Regions from separate parts of the Streptococcus sp. KHUD_013 genome, predicted to be linked through region 3. Evidence: predicted binding sites of a transcription regulator. Region 3 holds the regulator's gene; each other region holds the start of a gene.
The links. The regulator Rex, encoded in region 3, represses fermentation and respiration genes when NADH is low (regulators of the CRP and FNR family bind a similar motif). The targets are predictions, from matches to a motif close to TTGTGAANTANTTCACAA.

Region 1: a site for Rex is predicted at 5,498-5,515, ahead of ACOXXR_RS04275 ((S)-acetoin forming diacetyl reductase). Genes of this name have one in related genera too.
Region 2: a site for Rex is predicted at 3,818-3,835, ahead of adhP (alcohol dehydrogenase AdhP). Genes of this name have one in related genera too.

What each region holds. Positions count from the first base shown of each region.
Region 1 covers NZ_CP186264.1:922,240-929,182, reverse strand. The annotation lists gene ACOXXR_RS04300 (aminotransferase-like domain-containing protein) at 188-1,456, shown strand; gene ACOXXR_RS04295 (hypothetical protein) at 1,596-2,258, shown strand; gene ACOXXR_RS04290 (MmcQ/YjbR family DNA-binding protein) at 2,354-3,013, opposite strand; gene ACOXXR_RS04285 (copper homeostasis protein CutC) at 3,088-3,723, opposite strand; gene ACOXXR_RS04280 (hypothetical protein) at 3,833-4,435, opposite strand; gene ACOXXR_RS04275 ((S)-acetoin forming diacetyl reductase) at 4,610-5,374, opposite strand; gene ACOXXR_RS04270 (MIP/aquaporin family protein) at 6,042-6,743, opposite strand; gene glpO (type 1 glycerol-3-phosphate oxidase) at 6,814-6,943, opposite strand, start outside.
Region 2 covers NZ_CP186264.1:1,593,049-1,599,991, forward strand. The annotation lists gene lytR (glycopolymer--peptidoglycan transferase LytR) at 1-55, opposite strand, end outside; gene ACOXXR_RS07630 (GNAT family N-acetyltransferase) at 52-585, opposite strand; gene tsaE (tRNA (adenosine(37)-N6)-threonylcarbamoyltransferase complex ATPase subunit type 1 TsaE) at 588-1,037, opposite strand; gene ACOXXR_RS07640 (NCS2 family permease) at 1,159-2,580, opposite strand; gene ACOXXR_RS07645 (Cof-type HAD-IIB family hydrolase) at 2,845-3,657, shown strand; gene adhP (alcohol dehydrogenase AdhP) at 3,947-4,969, shown strand; gene ACOXXR_RS07655 (PTS sugar transporter subunit IIB) at 5,316-6,305, shown strand; gene ACOXXR_RS07660 (PTS mannose/fructose/sorbose transporter subunit IIC) at 6,333-6,943, shown strand, end outside.
Region 3 covers NZ_CP186264.1:1,090,053-1,096,995, reverse strand. The annotation lists gene gyrA (DNA gyrase subunit A) at 1-393, shown strand, start outside; gene ACOXXR_RS05100 (class A sortase) at 402-1,148, shown strand; gene ACOXXR_RS05095 (hypothetical protein) at 1,572-1,850, shown strand; gene radC (RadC family protein) at 1,912-2,595, shown strand; gene ACOXXR_RS05085 (redox-sensing transcriptional repressor Rex) at 2,784-3,428, opposite strand; gene ACOXXR_RS05080 (DUF4649 family protein) at 3,521-3,757, opposite strand; gene ACOXXR_RS05075 (DUF1831 domain-containing protein) at 3,757-4,104, opposite strand; gene ACOXXR_RS05070 (cysteine desulfurase family protein) at 4,094-5,221, opposite strand; gene ACOXXR_RS05065 (ribose-phosphate diphosphokinase) at 5,231-6,187, opposite strand; gene ACOXXR_RS05060 (CYTH domain-containing protein) at 6,250-6,816, opposite strand; gene ACOXXR_RS05055 (GTP pyrophosphokinase) at 6,912-6,943, shown strand, end outside.

The DNA of each region.
Region 1 (6,943 bases), 170 kb from region 3:
GCAAGACGCAGTGGTTGAGTGGGCTCTACTACGCTGATTTCATCGGCTTATACAGCCCTACTGAACTGTGCGGAGGTGGGACAACGAAATCGAATTCTAACGAATTACCGATTTCTGTCCCGCTCTCTTTTAGTTGCTTTTTTACCTTCAATTGACTACAATAAAGAAAAATTGTACGGGGACAGTTATGACAACCAAATACCAAAAGATTATTACAATATTAAAAAACCAGATTGACCAGGGGATCCTAAAAACTGGAGACCGCCTCCCTTCTGTTCGCCAACTAGCCAGTCAGTATGCCTGCAGCAAGGACACCGTCCAACGGGCCCTACTCGAGCTAAGCTACAAGAACTATATCTATGCCAAGCCCCAAAGTGGCTATTATGTCCTGGAGGAAGAGACTGGAAAGCATACCGACCTGCCTCTTCGCCTCAAGGAAGATCGCTTCCAGGCCTTTGAAGACTTTCGGACTTGTATCAACGAAACCCTTGTCGGTCGTGATAATTATCTCTTCAACTACTATGAAAAGCAGGAGGGTCTAGTCGATCTCCGTCAATCTATTTCTTCTCTCCTTCGAGAAGATGCCATTTATACCCAGGAGCAACAAATCGTAATCACCTCAGGAACCCAGCAAGCCCTCTACCTCCTAAGCCAGGTAGCCTTTCCTAACCAAAAAGAACAAATCCTAGTAGAGCAACCAACCTACTACCGTATCAACAAGTTAATTCAGGAGCAAGACTTACCTTATCAAAGCATCAATCGCTTGCCTCAAGGAATTGACTTTGACCAACTGGAAGCCATCTTCAAAAGTGGCAAGATCAAATTTTTCTATACCATTCCTCGCTATCATTATCCTTTAGGACATAGTTATAGCAAGCAAGAGAAGGAACAGATATTGGCCTTAGCAGAGCTGTATGATGTCTATATTGTCGAGGACGATTACTTGGGAGACTATGATCCACATTTTTCTCCTAGCTTTCATTATCTGGATGCATCCGACCGGGTTATCTACATCAAGTCTTTTTCTACCAGCCTCTTTTCTGCCCTCCGCATTACTTCTATGGTCCTGCCCCAAGCACTTCTTTCCCCTGTCTTAAAACTCAAGGGTACACTCGACTACGAAAGTAACTTGGTCATGCAGAAGGCCTTGAGCCTCTATATTGACAATGGCATGTTTGCAAAAAACAAAGGGCTCCTTCACCAACAACAAGTCATCCAAAAAGAGCAAGCTGCTTCCCTACTCCAGCAACATTCCCTGTCCGTCCCCGTGTGGCCAGTCATTGGAGGAGTCTTACTAGATTTGAGACAGGTCCCTTCGGTCGCTCGTCTGAAACATAGCGGTCTCCCTCTCCACTTCTTCGAATCTGCCTATATTCAAAGCTGTCCCTATGCCTTTGCACGTATCAATCAGGACAAACTGGAAGAGGTATTACCCCAAATTATCGCTTATCTATAATTCATCCTATCCTTTCTATTTCTTGAGTTATTTTATATATAAAACTATGTTACAAAAAAATTACATTTATTACAAATATCACTTGACATCTGTAACAATAGGAGTATAATCTAAGTCAGAAAGATAAAGAGGTGATATTATGAAACGATCTTTGATTCGTTGGACTGCAGCCTCTCTTGTGGCTGCATCATTTGGACTTGCTTTGGGAGGGTGTGGCTCAAAAGATAAAACAACTTCCTCATCCGAAAAAGCTTCTAGCTCGAAAGTTGAGAAAAAACCAAAAGCTAGCTTGAATAAAAAAGCTACAGCTTCTTCTTCTCAAGCAAAAGAAAATACTACTCCTTCAAGTCAGGCAAGTAACCCGTCAGCTTCAACTGAACCGAACAAGACAGAAGATACATCTTCAACTGATCAAGCAGTTGTTCCTGCAGGACTTGTCGGTACTTGGGTAGGATCTAGCCCTCAGGCAGATAGCATCAAAATGACTATTGAAGCCAATGGAGATATTACAACTGTGGTTAGCTTTAAAAATGATAGTGAACCAACCCGCACAGCCACCTATACTGCAAGAGCTATTCAAGCATCTGGTAATGTTTATTACTGGGAGTCAGAAGGTCTTAATGGCGCAGATGCACTACTTCCTGGTATTACTGGATTAGGAGTAGCAAATTTCCGCTTCAAACCAGGATTTATCCTTGAGGAAGGTCATTATACTCCGATAGCCTTCACAACAGATATCAATACAGAGTTTGACTATAGCAATTACAGAGATTTCCACTTCTCATTGACCAAAGAGCAATAAGTGCAGGAAATTCTTCAATAAAAAAAAGAATGTTGACCCCTTAACATTCTTTTTTTATGTTTTATTCACTTTCACAAATCAATTGGGTTAAACCCTTACTTCTTGGTCAAGTTCCAACTCTTGGCCACAAGGTCGAAAAGATAATCATCCTCTACTCGTCCATCCAAGGGAATACTAATCCAGTATTTCTTGTTCATATGGTAGGCCGGATAGAAAGGAGACTCTTCTAAGAGTTGGCTGACATGATCCTGTTTAAGATTTAAGACCTCAATCTTCCCTTCCTGCCTCGCATCTAGCTTGGACCAGTCTATCTTCATCAAGACGCCAAACCATTTGAGATCCTTTTGATGACGGAAGACGCCCGAGTCCGGAGAACGGTCCCAGAGGTATTCGATAGGACGGTCATATTGCCGGCTGATCCAATCCACCAAGCGCTTGGTCTGAGGATACAAAAAATCTTTGACAGCAAAACAGGAGCTTCTGATATCCTCTAAGGCCTGCTGGCAAGCTTCTCTGACTTGGCCAACATATTGACCAACCATCTGGTCCATATGAAGCTGCACATAGTCGTCGCCTGTCTCCTGATCCACTAGCCAAAAATGCACTTGCTTACTTTGGACAGTCACATAAAGTTTGAAGTCTCCATCCAGGATCTGTTGATCATAGTGAAACTTCTCTCCCTGCTTTGAAAACCCATAAGCTAGAGCTTTTTCATTGTCTATACTGTATTTCTCAAAATAATCTGGTAAAAACACGTACTACTCCTTTCCTCCAGTATACCAAAAATCAAGAAAAAAGAGCTGAGATTTCTTCCTCAACTCATATATCTTTAAAAGACAACACGAGTTCCATGGACCTGATCCACCCCTGGAACATCAAGGAAAAGCTGACGATTCTCCAAAGAGACTCCTCCACCTGCCAAGATTTCTAACTGGCGATCTGCAAGCTGGGCATACTCTTCGTAGCGTTGCAACCGTTGTTCTAAGTCTGTTTCTGGACTGCCGGCTCTTGTTAATAGTCTCGTCACGCCTACTTTCTTCATCCACTCGATACTCGCAGCTTGATCTTCTAAAGGAATCTGGTCAAATGCCATATGCATGGTCAATTCAAATCCTTGACTGGCTTCGATGAAACGAAGCATGGCATCTTTATCCAGCTGATTGTCAGCAGTCAAAGCCCCAACAGCTAAACCATCAACACCCAGGTCACGGGCAATTTTCCAGTCTTCTAACATTATGTCTAGCTCTTGCTCAGAGTATACAAAATCTCCACCTCGTGGACGAATCATAACGATGACCTTTGCCTGATAATCTTTAGCAAGCTTCACAGCCTCTTTGATCACACCATAGCTTGGAGTCGTACCTCCAACCGCTAAGTTATCACATAATTCTACACGACGCGCTCCTGCTTGAAAAGCCTTCTCTAACAGTGTTATGTTCTCTGCACAAAATTCATATAACGGCATCCTAAATCTCCCTGTATTTGAAATCGTTTTCTTGTTCTACCTTACTCTTTTTTCAATGCTTTGTCAATTAGAAAAACCATCGGCCTCATCAGAAACCAATGGTTGATGCTTAATAGGAAATTGGAACAATAATTTGTAATACCATGTTCCCTTTTTCGACCTTCGCAGAATGGATTTGGTAGCCACTTGTCGGCATGGTCAATTGGATTTGATTCCCTATCATAGTAGCTCCTGTGCCCTCTTGGTTAACTTTTTCAGCAATCTTTGAAGCAACCAAGCTACGTGGAATCGGCAGATGTCCAAGACGGGCCCGTTCTAGGTTCAAGGTCAATTGTTGATCCGTCACACTAGCTGAAAAGTCCATGCTCACCATGGTTTCCACCGGTCCCAGTTCAATCGGAACCTGAACATTGATATACTCTCCATTCATAGCAACTGCTGTATTGAGGAGAGTTTCATCTGTCATTTCCCCTGCCATGGATTTAATAACTTGGCGCAATTGAGGAGAATTCAGTTGAAGCTCTGTTTGCAGGCCAGAAGCAGTCACGTCTGCTGTAGAGAAGCCTTCTTGAGCCAGATCTACCAGCGAAGTATTCACTGTTACATTTTTAAATTGCTCTTGAGTCGAAACCTTTGCTGGTATCAAGAAAACTGCTAAGACAATAACTAGGAGGAAGGTCAGTCCGATGAGTCGTTTGATCCATTTCCACATATGGTCACCTCTTTTCGTTTTGATGGATAGAAGAGAATTCACCTCTATCACTATTGATCTATTCTTTTTAAAATACGACTTCTATTCTACCCTAATTTTTCAAAAAAAGCGAACGAGAGGAATAAGGTGCACATAAGAAAAGAGGTGGAAAAAATCCCAACCCCTATTTGAATGTTAATGGAATTGCATCCCACCATCCACGATGATGGTTTGTCCTGTAATGTAGTTTGAATCAGGACCAGCAAGGAAGCTAACCGCTGCAGCGACATCTTCGGGTTCGGACAAACGTTTAAGGGTAATATCTTTAGCGAAAGTTTGCATACCCCATTCGTCATCTTTACCAGCGTTCTTACCAACTTCATGAGCGATATCATACATCATTGGAGTCTTAACGATACCAGGTGCATACGCATTGACAGTAATACCTGAATCAGCCAAGTCACGTGCCAAAGTTTGAGTGATACCACGAACTGCAAACTTAGTACCACCATAGACAGTCAAGTTAGGGTTACCTACAACACCTGCTTGTGAAGTTGCATTGATGATTTTTCCGCCATGGCCAAGCGCCTTGAATTGAGCTTGTGCAGCTTGAGCACCCCAGATGACACCACCAACGTTGATGGCAAAAGTGCGTTCAAATTGTTCTTCTGTAATCGTATCAAGTGGTGTAGTTGGAGCAACACCAGCGTTGTTAACGACAACATTTAAATCTCCGAAATGATCCACAACTTTTTGGAAAGCTGCAGCCACTTCAGCTTGTTTGGAGACATCAGCAACGACCGCAAAAGCATTCTCTGCTGATAACTCAGCTACTGCTTTTTCTGCTGTCTCAGCATTGTAGTCTAAGACTCCGACCTTGAAGCCATCTTGTACCAATCGTTTTGCAATCGCAAAACCGATCCCTTGACCTGCACCTGTGACAATAGCTACTTTAGACATATGATTCCTCCTTGGTATCCCCGATACCAGCAAACGTTCATAGAAGAACAGCAAAGGTTGACAGTCAGTTTTGGGTGAATCTATCATAAGTTCCTTCCAAAACTATGCTAACAGTATACTCCTTTGTGAAAAAAGTGTCAAACTCTAGCCTGTTATTTTCTAAAGTATTTTACAATCTATCTTATCTTTATTTAGTAATAGATTAACTGATTATAATAATTTTGAAAAGGGTTTTATATCTTGACAAAAACACTCCTATTGCCTATTGTTTTGGGCCTTATTTCATGCTACACTAATTATAAGACAATCAAATAATAAGGAGATCTAACAATGAAAGAATTCATGGATAAATTGAATAACCTACCTAAACCAGTTCAATACATTATTGCGATCATTATTTTCTTTATTGCGTTTTACATTTCTTATAGCTTGTTTTAAGTTAGAACGTACAAAGCTCTCTTTATCTGATACAGTATTTTAAAAGAGAGTGGGACAGAAATCGGTAATTCGTTAGAATTCGATTTCGTCGTCCCACCTCCTCACAGTTGAGTAGGGCTGTAAAAGCTGATGAAATCAGCGTGGTAGAGCCCACTCAACCACTGCGTCTTGCTCGATAATCCAAAGACAATTGAGAGGCTAGGACTTTTGTCCCAGCCTCTTTCATTTTTTAAAACATTTTAAAGACTGCTACTGCAAGTACTGCACCGATGATTGGACCAACTACTGGGATCCAAGCGTAACCCCAGTCACCATCTCCTTTGTTAGGAATAGGAAGGAGGCTGTGCATGATACGAGGTCCTAGGTCACGAGCTGGGTTGAGAGCGGAGCCTGTAGTTCCACCGAGAGACAAACCAATCCCTGCAATCAAGGTACCAACAGCAAAAGTACCAAGCCCTGCTTGAAGGTCATAAAGACCAAGCGCAAAGATAGTTAGTAGCAAGACAAAGGTTCCAAGGATTTCACTGATGAGGTTTGAAGTAGTGTCCTTAATTGCTGGACCAGTACTGAATGTTCCAAGGATATTTCCAGGATTTTCTTCTGCTAAGTAATGCGGTTTGAACTGCAACCAGACAAGGACTTGACCGACCATGGCTCCGGCAAATTGTGCAAGGATATAAGGAATGACAGATGCCCAAGCTAGGCCACCATTAAGAGCAATCCCAATTGTTACTGCAGGGTTCAAATGGGCCGGACTTAACTTACCAGAGATGAAGGCTGCGACAGCAACCGCAATCCCCCAACCAAGAGTAATGACGATCCAACCTGAGTTGTGGCTTTTCGTTTTTGGAAGAACCACTCCTGCTACAACCCCATTTCCCAGAAGAATGAGGATTAAAGTTCCTAAAAATTCACCAAATAATTCTTTCATATGATTTAATTCTCCATTATAAAGAGGGGAAGGTTAGACAGTCTTCTTTCCAACCCCTTTTTTGTTTTTCTTAGTTTTTTAATGCTTCCAAGTCATTGTTTTCCAAAGCGACTTGCAAGTCTTTGCGGTAGCCAACTTTTTCTTCTTCTGACCATTCATAGAAGCGGCCCATTTCATCCAAAACAGGTTCGATCATCGCA
Region 2 (6,943 bases), 500 kb from region 3:
CGATTGTCGTTACGGCCAACAAACTAAAAAACATTAATAGAATTTTTTTAATCATAGATTCTGTCCATCTATCAGTTTGCCCATTAGGTAAACATCCAGATATTCCCCTTCCTTGTATACGCCCCTCTTGCGGAGACCTTCAATTTCAAATCCTAGCGTTTGGTAGAGATGGACGGCTCGTTCATTTCGAACTTGGACACTGAGGTCTAATTTCCGAAGGAGGTTGGTACCTTCTGCCCATGCGATTCCTTCTTCTAGGAGAATACGACCCAAGCCCTTATTCCAATAGTCCTTTCGAACAACGATAAAGAGATCTCCAATATGACGCAAGGCCCTATTTTGATCCGCCGCAATATTTAAGACACCTACCAAATCCTCACTCAAGTATAACAAAAGACATAATTGGTTGTCTGTTTGTGCTTGTTCTTCAGCAAACATTTCTAACTCTTGCTTGGTCATCCCAAGCCCTTCTGGAGCCAAGGTCATAAAGTCAGATTCAGTCGCCACATCTTTAAAAAAGTCAAGTAAACGCTCTGCATCCGAAGCCTCAGCCTCTTTCAAAAAGAGATCCAATACCTGTTCCATCTTCAAGCTCCTACAGAAGTTAGAAATGAGTCCTTTAATTGTTCTGCACGTTCACCGACAGCTGACAAGCGTATCTCACGTCCGTCGCCGTCCTTGAGCAGTTCAACCTTTAAATATCCAGCAGGAAGACTGGTCTCTAGCAGTTCGCCCCACTCAATAACGGTCACCCCTTCACCAAATAAAAAGTCATCCAAATCAATCGAATCTGGATCGTCTCCAATACGATAGACATCCAGGTGATACAAGGGCAAGCGACCTTCATATTCTCTCACAATGGTATAAGTGGGACTTTTAATCATCTGACGAATATCCAACCCTTGCGCTAGTCCTTTTGTAAAAGTTGTTTTCCCAGCGCCAAGATCCCCTGTCAGAATCACGACATCCTGTTTTTCTAACCGTTGACCCAACTGTTTTCCAAGTGCAATCAACTCTTGTTCATTTTGACTTTTCATTGCTCCATTATACCAAAAATAATTGATTCTTGCCCACTATTTTTAGTCGATCACCTTCGGCCTCACCTGAGACAATCAAAAAAGCTTGGACGATTTGTCCAAGCTTTCTTCTATGTTCATTCTAGTGCAAGGCCATACTGATAAAGTTCAGAATAAACAAAGCATCTAGAATCCAAATCATACTGTGAACCTCTTTGGCTTCACCTTTGACAAGTTTAGTTACTGTATAAGTAATAAAACCTGCTGCAATCCCATTTGTGATGGAATAACTGAATCCCATAAAGATAGAGGTGAAGAAGGCTGGTACAGCTTCTGCCATATCATCCCAATGGATGTTTTTCAGGCTACTCAACATCATGATCCCAACGATGATCAAAATCGGTGCTGTGGCTGCTGTCGGTACAATAGCAAGAAGGGGACTAAAAATACTTGACACTGCGAAACAGATGGCTACTACAAGGGCTGTCAAACCAGTCCGTCCACCAGCTCCAATTCCCGCAGCTGACTCAACATAAGTCGTCACATTCGAAGTACCTGCAATAGCACCAACAGATGTCGCTACGAGGTCTGAATAAAGGGCTTTATCCAATTTAGCGGATTGATGATTTTCACCATTTGTAGCAACGATTCCGACTTTTTCTCCTGTACCGATCAAGGTACCAATCGTATCAAAGATATCTGTCAAGGAGAATGCTAAGATGGCCATCAAGGTTTCAGGAAGACGAGAAGTATTGGTAATCAAAGAACCTAATCCTTCTGAACCAAGTGCAGCACCAAAAATTTTCCCAAGATCATTGACAGCTGCTCCAAGATGGGTGCTAGAAAAGTCAATCGTTGAAAGATCAACAATGCCAAACACAATAGCAAGGACTGTTGTCGTAAGGATTGAAAGGATAATACCACCTTTAATGCCCTTGATGACAAAGAAAACAGTGATAGCTAAGCCAGCCAAAGCAAGGAGGACTGTTGGACTATTGAAACTAACGAGTCCTGGGACAGCTGCAGAATTTGCTGTAATTGCCGCATTCGCCTTGTCAGCCCCTTCTCCTGCCACCGTATAAGTATGTGGATCAATTGAAAACTTCAACAGGCCAGCATTTTTAATTCCGACATAAGCCAAGAAGATTCCGATACCAGCTGAGATAGCTGAACGCAAAGCATTTGGAATTGACTCAATAATCATTTTCCGAACATTGGTTAATGTAATAACCAATGAAATGAGTCCGCAAATAAAGACCATTCCCAAAGCTTCTTTCCAAGAATAGCCCATCCCAAATACCACTGTAAAGGTAAAGAAGGCGTTCAAGCCCATCCCTGGTGCTTGGGCATAAGGCAGATTCGCATAGAAAGCCATCATGAGAGTCCCAACGACTGAACCAATAATGGTTGCTAGAAATACTCCTTGAGCAGGCATTCCTGTTTGGGAAAGCATTTGAGGGTTTACAAACAAGATATAAGACATGGCAAAGAAGGTCGTTAAACCAGCTAATACCTCTGTACGAACCGTCGTTCCGTGTTCAGATAGTTTGAAAAACTTATCCATTTTTCCAATAAACTCCTTAAAAAAAATAAATCTGCTCGCGATTCAATCACGAACAATACCAATATTTTATCAAATATTATTCACTTTTACAAGAGATTCATCTGGACAATCTTTCGTGTCATATCATCTTCTATTCGAAAGACTGAAATTTTCCTGTTTATCTGGTATAATGGTAGCATTCGTCTTAAAATATGGTGCTCTATACTCTATAAAACATTCCTTATTTAGAGTTCGAAAAACCATACAAATGAAAGGATTCTTCCTATGAATAAGAAACTAATCGCTGTCGATTTAGATGGCACCTTATTAAATTCTGAGAGTAAATTATCATCCTATACGATTGAAACTATCCAAAAAGTCAGTGAACAAGGCCACCAGGTCATTATTACAACTGGGCGTCCCTATCGAATGGCAGATCATATCTATAAGGAATTGGGATTGGAAAGTCCCATGATTAACTTTAATGGCGCTCTCACTCATATTCCAAATAAAAAATGGTCGAAAGAACTATCCATGACCCTTGATAAAAAATACCTCCTTGATATGGTCGAGAGAGAAAATGACATTCAAGCGGACTTTATTGCAGGAGAGTATCGCAATAAGTTCTATGTCACCCATACCTACCACCATACTATTGATCCCGCCTTATTTGGAGTTTCAAAAATCTCCTCCAAAACAAAATTCGAAGCTCGTAAAGTTACCGAAAATCCGAATGCTATCCTCTTTCAAACACGCGCTGAAGATAAGTATGCTTTAGCCGAAGAAATGCGTGATTACTACCATCACGAGCTAGAAATCAATAGCTGGGGTGGACCCCTCAACATTCTGGAGTGCGCTCCAAAAGGGGTCAATAAGGCCTTTGCCCTTAACTATCTCCTTGAGACTTACGGACTTGATCGGAAAGATCTGATTGCCTTTGGAGACGAACAAAACGATACAGACATGTTAGCTTTTGCAGGAACTGGTTATGCAATGAAAAACGCCAATCCTGTCCTCCTCCCCTATGCCAATAAACAAACCGAGTATACAAATGATCAGGACGGCGTTGCTCGTCAATTAGAAAAACTCCTCCTATAAATAAAGAGAATTGCTTGAATCACCTTTTACAAGAAAGGATTCAAGCTTTTTGTTTTCTCAAACATACGGGACCTTATAGGGACCTTTTCTGAAAATAATTTAACCAGTTAAGTTTATTTTCAGAAAATTTTCTGTGTAAGCGCTTGCTAACTGACAAAGTTTGTGATAAAATTAACATAACAAAAATAAAAAAGGAGCCTAGCTCGTTTCATACGATAATGATTCAAGTGATGTTACTTCTCGTTTTATTACCGTCTCTAATTCAACTAAGCTCTTGAGGAGGAAAACTATGAAAGCTGTTGTTGTAAATCCAGAAGGTACTGGTGTTGAAATCGTTGCAAACAAGGATATGCGTCCATTGGAAACAGGGGAAGCACTTGTTCAAATTGAGTACTGTGGTGTCTGCCACACGGACTTGCACGTTGCTCACGGAGACTTCGGTAAAGTCCCAGGCCGTGTTCTTGGACATGAAGGAATCGGAATTGTTAAAGAACTTGCTCCAGATGTGACAAGCTTAAAAGTTGGTGACCGCGTTAGTGTTGCTTGGTTCTTCGAAGGATGTGGAACTTGTGAATACTGTACAACTGGTCGTGAAACTCTTTGCCGGACTGTAAAAAATGCTGGTTACTCTGTTGATGGAGGAATGGCTGAACAATGTATCGTTACTGCAGATTACGCAGTGAAAGTACCAGAAGGATTAGATCCAGCACAAGCTTCTTCTATTACCTGTGCCGGGGTTACAACTTACAAAGCCATCAAAGAAGCCAAAGCTGAACCAGGACAATGGATTGTCATCTACGGAGCTGGTGGACTAGGAAACTTGGCTGTTCAATATGCTAAGAAAGTCTTCAATACACATGTCATCGCTGTCGATATCAACAACGACAAACTGGAATTGGCGAAAGAAGTTGGTGCAGACTTTGTCATCAACGGTCGCGAAGTCGAAGATGTCCCAGGATTGATCAAAGAAAAAACAAATGGTGGAGCTCACTCTGCTGTAGTAACAGCTGTTTCTAAAGTAGCTTTCAACCAAGCAGTAGATTCTGTTCGTGCAGGTGGCCGCGTTATCGCAGTTGGACTTCCTTCAGAAATGATGGACCTCAGCATTGTGAAAACGGTATTAGATGGTATCCAAGTCATCGGTTCTCTAGTAGGAACTCGTAAAGACTTGGAAGAAGCCTTCCAATTTGGTGCAGAAGGCTTGGTCGTTCCAGTTGTTCAAAAACGTCCAGTAGAAGATGCTGTCAAAGTCTTTGACGAAATGGAAGCCGGAACCATTCAAGGACGTATGGTACTTGACTTCACCAACTAATCAACTCAACCTATTAGACCAGCCCAAATGGACTGGTCTTTTTTAGTTTCTCACAAACAGGACCTGCAAGGGGTTGCTATATTTTTATTTTACCTATTAGAAGCTACTACTACTCTTTTTAGAAACTTTGGTTCCCCTTCATTCCCCTCTTGTCAAGGAATTCCAAAGGATTTTCGAATTTAATGGCTAGATATGGATATTAATAATTCAATATATTAAAACCTCTCTTTTTCCTTTAATTTAGTACTGAAAAATTGACTTTATCATGAAAACGTTTTATAATAGATAAGCTTAAAGTTTTCTTAAACTGAAAGTCAAACAAATTTTATAAGGAGGAATGTCAATAATGAGTATTGGTATCATTATTGCTAGCCACGGTGAATTTGCAGCTGGAATCCACCAATCCGGCTCGATGATCTTTGGGGATCAAGAGAAAGTTCAAGTGGTTACGTTCATGCCAAGTGAAGGCCCAGATGATCTCTATGCTAAATTCAATGCTGCTGTTGCCGCATTTGATGCAGAAGATGAAATCTTGGTTTTGGCTGACCTTTGGAGTGGTTCTCCATTTAACCAAGCTAGTCGTGTCATGGGGGAAAATCCAGATCGTAAATTTGCGATCATCACTGGATTAAACCTTCCGATGTTGATTCAAGCTTATACAGAGCGTTTGATGGATGCAAATGCAGGCGTTGATCAAATCGCTGCAAACATCATCAAAGAATCTAAAGATGGAATCAAAGCTCTTCCAGAAGAATTGAATCCTGTCGAAGAAGCAAGCACTGCTTCAGCTGCTCCTGTTGCCCAAGCTGCTATTCCAGAGGGAACAGTGATTGGAGATGGCAAACTCAAAATCAACCTTGCTCGTCTCGATACTCGTCTCCTTCATGGACAAGTCGCTACTGCTTGGACTCCTGATTCAAAAGCAGATCGCATTATCGTTGCTTCAGACTCAGTTGCCAAAGATGAACTCCGTAAAGAGTTGATCAAGCAAGCAGCACCAAATGGTGTAAAAGCAAACGTAGTCCCAATTCAAAAATTGATCGACGTCGCAAAAGATCCACGCTTTGGTGAAACACATGCTTTGATCTTATTTGAAACACCTCAAGACGCTCTTCGTGCCATCGAAGGTGGTGTTCCGATTAAAACCTTGAACGTTGGTTCAATGGCCCACTCAACTGGTAAAACCATGGTTAACAATGTGTTGTCAATGGATAAAGAAGATGTGGCTACATTTGAAAAAATGCGTGATCTTGGAGTAGAATTTGATGTCCGTAAAGTGCCAAATGACTCTAAGAAAGATTTGTTTGACTTAATTAACAAAGCTAACGTTCAATAATCGATTACTTACGAAAGGATTTTAAACATGTCTATTATTTCTATGGTATTAGTGGTCGTTGTTGCCTTCTTAGCAGGTCTTGAAGGTATCCTTGACCAATTCCAATTCCACCAACCACTTGTTGCTTGTACCTTAATCGGTTTGGTAACAGGTAACTTGACTGCCGGTGTGATGCTTGGTGGTTCCCTTCAATTACTTGCACTTGGCTGGGCAAACATTGGAGCTGCCGTTGCACCCGATGCTGCTCTTGCATCTGTCGCTGCTGCGATTATCTTGGTTCTTGGTGGTGACTTTAGTTCTAAAGGAATCGCTGTGGCTCAAGGTGTGGCTATTCCACTTGCAGTCGCTGGTCTTTTCTTGACCATGATCGTCCGTACTCTCTCTGTTGGTTTGGTCCACACTGCCGATGCTGCTGCTAAAAAAGGTGATATCAAAGGGGTAGAACGCGCTCACTTTGTAGCTCTTCTTCTTCAAGGTCTTCGTATCGCTATTCCTGCAGCCCTCTTGTTGATGATCCCTGCTGAAACTGTTAAAGGTGCGCTTGAAGCGATGCCTGCTTGGTTGTCAGACGGTATGCAAATCGGTGGGGGTATGGTTGTAGCCGTTGGTTATGCTATGGTTATCAACATGATGGCAAG
Region 3 (6,943 bases):
CTTCGTCCAGGTGACCAAGTGGTCGGTGCAAGCGTCATTACAGATCAAGATGAAGTATTGATCATCACTGAAAAGGGATACGGTAAACGCACGCGTGCTGATGAGTATCCAACAAAAGGACGTGGTGGTAAAGGGATTAAAACTGCTAATGTGGTTGATAAGAATGGTCCTCTGGCCGGTCTCATGACTGTCAAAGGAGATGAAGATTTGATGATTATCACCAATACAGGTGTCATGATTCGTACCAGCGTCGCCAATATTTCTCAAACTGGACGTTCGACCATGGGTGTGAAAGTGATGCGTCTGGATCAAGATGCCCAAATCGTAACCTTTACAACTGTTCAAGCTGACGAAAAAGATGAGTCAGAGACTGAAACTGAAAGTGAAGGGTAGGATAAATAATGGCTTCAAGAAGAAAAAAGAAGAAAACAAGCTTACGAAATCGCTTGATTAATATCTTTGCTACCTTACTAATCCTTTTGTCTATTGCCTTGATCTTTAATGCTCCGATTCGGAACATGATCATGGTTTGGCATACAAATAAGTACCAGGTGAGCAAAGTTTCGAAAAAGACTATTGAGAAGAATAAGGAAGCTAAGACTAGCTTTGATTTTAAAGAAGTAAAATCGCTTTCTACAGAATCTGTTATCAATGCCCAGTGGCAGGCGCAGAAATTGCCTGTTATTGGGGGAATAGCGATTCCTGAGTTGAAGATGAACCTTCCGATTTTTAAAGGCTTAGATAATGTGGGACTCTATTATGGGGCAGGTACCATGAAAGAGGACCAGGTTATGGGGGAAAGGAATTACTCCTTGGCTAGTCACCATGTCTTTGGTTTGACAGGGGCAAATGAAATGCTCTTTTCCCCGTTAGAACATGCCAAAGCTGGAATGAAAATCTATGTCACAGATAAAGAAAAGATCTATACCTATGTGATTACCTCTTTGGAAACAGTATCTCCGGATCGTATTGATGTTATTGCTGACCACGAAGGTGTTAATGAGATTACTTTGGTTACCTGTGATGATTTAGCTGCAACCAATCGGATTATTGTTAAAGGTACGTTAGAAACGTCTGTAGACTATGATCAAGCTCCAAAAGAGATTTTAGAAGCTTTCAGCAAGTCTTATAATCAAATGCAATTATAATCAACTTAAAAAGAGGTCCTTGACCTCTTTTTTGAATGTAGACAAATTGTTATGTTACATAAAACAGCTGGATGATTTTCAAAAAACGACTTTTATTTTTACTCATTTAAGAAGAAGCAAAACTTTCCGCTGTGAGAAAAGTGCCTGAAACACTGTTCATTCAGGCACTCGGAATTATTGAGACATTAGACTCAATAATTAGTCATGGAACTTCTACGAAGTTCGCTGACGTCCGTACTCACCTAAGGAAAGTTTTTTAAATTACTTTGTTTTCATTCTGAAAAGAGGTCCTTGACCTCTTTTTTTGTTAATTTTCTGCCAACTTGTAAGAGGATAGTCATAAAATGTTACCTGACTGACATATTTTTGCATGCTTTCTATTTTATAATAGAAGAGTGATAGATAGAAGCTTGGAGGAACCGAATGCACACAGAAGATATCTATACTTTGTTAAGAAACTTCTATGGCTTACTGGTCAATGATTTTCCAAAAACGGGGCTCATTACCAAGGGGATCTACGAAGTTGAACAGGTCTTTGAAACCATTAAAAACCTTCCTGATAATCAAGAGCACTTAATTCGATACGAAATTCGTCAATTCCTAGCGACTTTGGAACAAGTGCAAGAAGGCTATAGAATTAACTTTTCAAACGAAGAAAATCGAATCCTTGAAAACCTAAGAGAAGTAGTTTGTCCTATATAAATTTTATACAGAATCATCCATTTTCCTCCTCAATTGCGAATTATTAATTGAGGAGGTTTTTATGTATCATATTGTATTTCAAGAATCTGGTCTTTTACCTAGAGAACGTTTGCTAACAGAAGGCCCTGATAAGCTCAGTCATCAAGAATTGCTATCCATCTTATTACGGACGGGGAACAAAAATAAACCAGTCTACGAGATCGCTCAGGACCTGCTGGGCTCACTAAAGAGTTTAAAAGAACTGGCTAGTATGAGTTTTCAGGAGTTACAGGAAGTTCCAGGAATTGGGAAAGTTAAAGCCATTGAGCTGTTAGCTGCTATTGAACTAGGGAAACGAATACAGACTTCGGAAGTGATTGAAACGGAACAAATCATGAGTAGTCAGAAGCTGGCAAAAATGATGCAACAAAAAATAGGCCATGAGAAACAGGAACATTTATTGGCCCTGTATCTGAATACCCAAAATCAAATTATCCATCAGCAAGTGATCTTTATCGGAACAGTCAATCGTAGCATTGCAGAACCGAGGGAAATCTTGCACTATGCCATCAAGCATATGGCGACATCCATAATCTTGGTTCACAACCACCCGTCCGGTATCATTCATCCTAGCAAGAATGATGATGGTGTCACCCAACAAATGATTGAAGCCTGCAATTGTCTAGGAATTGTTTTTCTGGACCATCTGATTGTCTCAACTGATGATTATTATAGCTATCGGGAAGAAACAGATTTATTGGTATAGAAAAAGAGAGTGGGACAGAAATCGGTCATTCGTTAGAATTCGATTTCGTCGTCCCACCTCCGCACAGTTGAGTAGGGCTGTAAAAGCTGATAAAATCAGCGTAGTAGAGCCCACTCAACCACTGCGTCTTGCTCAATAATCCAAAGACAATTGAGAGGCTAGGACTTTTGTCCCAGCCTCTTTGCTTATCATGAATTCTTGCGCATAAAGTAGAGAAGGGTTTGCAGTTCACTGGTTAGGTCGACATATTGGACTACCACATCTTTTGGAACTGTTAAGTGGACTGGAGAAAAGCTAAGGATTCCCTTGATACCAGCTTCAACTAGTAAATCTGCAACTTCTTGAGATTTTACACTTGGAACGGTTAAAATAGCTGTTTGAATCTCTTTTCCCTCAAGTTTTTCTTTTAGTGAGGAGATGCCGTGAATCGGAATACCATCTTTACTTTTAGTGCCGACTAACTCATGATCATCCGTATCAAATGCCATGACAATTTTCATTTTATTTCGCTCATGGAAGCGATAGTGAAGAAGGGCACTCCCCATATTTCCAATCCCGACGATAGCAACATTGGTGATGGAGTTATCATTCAAGAGATCGGCAAAGAAGTTCATTAACTTTTTGACATCATAACCAAAACCACGTCGTCCAAGCTCTCCAAAGTAGGAGAAGTCTCGACGAACAGTTGCGGAATCAATCCCGATGGCTTCAGCAATCTGTTTTGAATTTGCTCGCTCGATTTTCTCTGCATTAAAGCGTTTAAAAATGCGGTAATACAAGGAGAGTCGTTTGGCAGTAGCACGAGGAATTGGATTAGTCTTATCTTGTTTCACAATATCACAACCTTTCAAATCTATTTTATAAAAAGTTTGTGAAAAAAGCAACTATCTTCTACTAAAAAAACACCAAAATGGTGTTTTCTTTGTTAATTGGAATTTCTTAAACTCTGATCGAACTGAATCAGATAGCGATAAAAGTCACCGATTTTTCCAGTGAAAGGTAAGGTATGCTCCTTGTAGGTAACAGAAACAACCTGATAGGAATCTGGAAGGGTCACACAGCCTGAGAAGGCTAATAGACAGTGATCGATGTTATCGTAGCTAACCTGACGTTCTTTTTGGTATGCATCCAAATAGGTGAGGACTACAGGACCATTGGTCATTAGTTTTCAATCCTTTCAAAGATTTCACGTTCAACTAAACTGTCCATGAGGAAGTAGAATTTTTGTTGGATAATCTTGTTTTCTGGGTTTTTAAAAATATTTACCAAACGAAGGCCTGACTTGTCAGTAATGTTAATTTTAAATCCTGTTAAATCCTTATTGATGATAATTTTTAACTTAAAGCCATCTCCACTATTTGGAATAACTTCTAACAAACGATTTAATTCGTAGTTTCCAACCTTTGTTTGTGCAAAGGTATTGTCGCGTAGGGTATATTTTTTAATATTTGGATGGATTGCGTATGTGTAATCGCAGTTTGGTAATGAGACAGATGTTTCAAATGCCATGTAATTCTCCTAAAATTTTGTGAATAGTTGTTATAAAAGTATCGACTTCAGCAGTCGTATTGAATTCGGATAAACTAATGCGAATAGATTCCTTCATGCGAGGTGAATCTTCGCCATAATAAGCTGCAAGGACATGACTTGGCTGAACAGTCCCCGCAGTACAAGCAGAGCCAGTTGAGACTGAAATTCCCGCCATATCTAAACGAAGCAGTAAGATATCATTGCTGATACCGGGGAAGCCAATATTTAAGACATGAGGAAGTTTGGAGTCTGTGCTATTCAGATAGAAATCTAGATCTTCTAGGCCAGTTAGGATACGTTCAGATAAGCTCTGAATATACTGATAATTTGCTTCTAACTGATCAGTTGCCTCTTTGAGGGCTTGAGCCATTCCAGCAATCGAAATCAAGTTCTCTGTACTTGCTCGACGCTTGTCTTCTTGGTCCCCCCCGTGTAAGAGATTGAAAAAGTCAGGCTTTCTAGCATAGAGGATGCCAACCCCTTTTGGCCCATGAAATTTATGGGCAGAGGCGGTTAGAAAATCAATTCCTAGCTCTTCAGGGGCTACAGAAAGCTTACCAACGGCTTGAACAGCATCCACATGAAAAGCAGCAGGATGGTCTTTTAAAAGGTCTGAAATAGCCTTGATGGGTAAGAGATCACCCGTCTCGTTATTGGCATACATGGTGGACACCAAAATAGTATCAGGACGAAGGGCGGCTCGAATATCTTCTGGCCGAATCATTTGATTGACTGGCTGAATAATGGTTACTTCAAATCCATATTCTTGGACCAAGTACTCAATTGGTTCCAGAACGGCATGATGTTCGATAGCCGTGGTGATAATATGCTTGCCTTTCTGTCTGTGTTTGAGACAGTAGCCCTTTATAACAGTGTTATTGCTTTCGGTTCCCCCAGAAGTGAAGGTAATTTGTTGACTAGAGGTTTTTAAACAAGATGCAACGCATTCCCTAGCATCTCTAAGAATCTTTTTTGCTTGGCGACCGTGGGAGTGGAGACTGGATGGATTTCCGAAACTGGATTCCATCGTTTCTGTCATCACCTTGATTACTCCAGGGCTTAGAGGAGTTGTTGCTGCATTGTCAAAATAAATCACGCCATCACCTTATTTCTTGTGGTATGCAAAGAGTGGACTAACAGGTTTACGCTCTTGGATACGAACAAGGGCATCTCCAATCAATTCGCTTGCAGTAATGTATTTTACATTTTTTGGTTTTTGCTCTTTGGTTGCTACAGAGTCTGTAACTAAAAATTCTTTAATCGGTGCTTGGTCTAGTAATTCTGCAGCTCCTTTAACGAAAAGTCCGTGACTAGAAACAGCATAAATCTCAGTAGCGCCATCTCGTTGGACAATTTTTGCAGCTTCAGAGAAGGTTTTTCCTGTATTTAAAATATCATCGATCAGGATTGCTTTTTTTCCCTTGACATCCCCGATGATGTAGCCTTGGTCACGGCTGGCATCGTCTTGGGCGTAGTCAATGATGGCAATTGGGGCATCTAGATATTCAGCAAGATTACGTGCTCGTTTCACTCCGGAGTTTTTAGGACTGACAACCACTACATCTGAACCGGTTAAGCCCTGTTTGATATAGTGATCAGCAAATAGAGGAATCGTGAACAAGTTGTCTACTGGGATATCGAAGAAGCCTTGTACTTGAACCGCATGAAGATCGAGGGTTACAACACGGTCTACACCTGCCTTGACCAACATGTTGGCAACCAATTTTGCTGTAATTGGTTCGCGAGGAGCAGCAGTGCGGTCTTGACGAGCATAACCAAAGTATGGAAGAACGACGTTAACGGTATGAGCGCTAGCTCGTTGGCAAGCATCTACCATGATTAACAATTCCATCAAGTGATTGTTAACAGGGAAGCTGGTAGATTGGATGATATAAATATCATATCCACGGACACTTTCTTCGATATTTATTTGGATTTCACCATCTGAGAATTGACGTGAAGAAAGCTTTCCGAGTGGGATGCCAGCAACTTCCGAAATTTTTTGTGCAATTTCTTGATTGGAGTTGAGTGCGAAGAGCTTCATATTGTTTTTTTCTGACATGTGTTTGATCCTCATTTAGATATTTTTGTCTAGTCTTATTTTAGCAAAAAAATTCAGTAATTTCAGCTTTTTAGCAAACTTTGAGCTAATCTTGCCACTTTACTTTTTGCTGGCTTATATTCAATTTGTTTTTCCTTGAGAAATTCGTGAAAATAAGTTTCATCTGAGGCAGCATCTACCTCCATTTCCAACTCATAGTCCTCAATAGAATTATAACGACTACGGTCAAAGGCTAATAAACCTTTAGGGATTCTTTTCTCACGTCTCTCTGTTTCCAGACTACCCCAGACATCTAAGGCAACTAGTGGAATTCCTAAATCAGTGAGAAAGCTGGCAATCTCACCTTGAGGGAGTTTTTTCTTGGATAGAAAGTCTTCTACCTGATCAAATGTAAGAGCTTGGTTGTATTCAAAATGTCCCGCTTTTTGCGGTACTTTAAGGGTTAGCTCAGCCCGATCAGCTAAGGTACGAATGCGCAAGGCCATCTGATGATTCCGGATGGCTTGGTCGGGCGTATCGATATAGTGATTGGTTTGTCGGATAGGAGGTTGTTCTTTGAAAAAATCCTTAAGAGAGTCGTATTCTTCCTTGGTTAGTAAGGTTTTAAATTCAATTTCTAAATGATTCATAGCTACGTCCTTTTCTTTCGTTTGCAAGCTCTTTATGATATAATGATAGATGTGTTTATTTTATACAAAAAACTTTGAGATGACAAGGTGATTCAATGGCGATTGATTGGGAAAATTTTTTAGATCC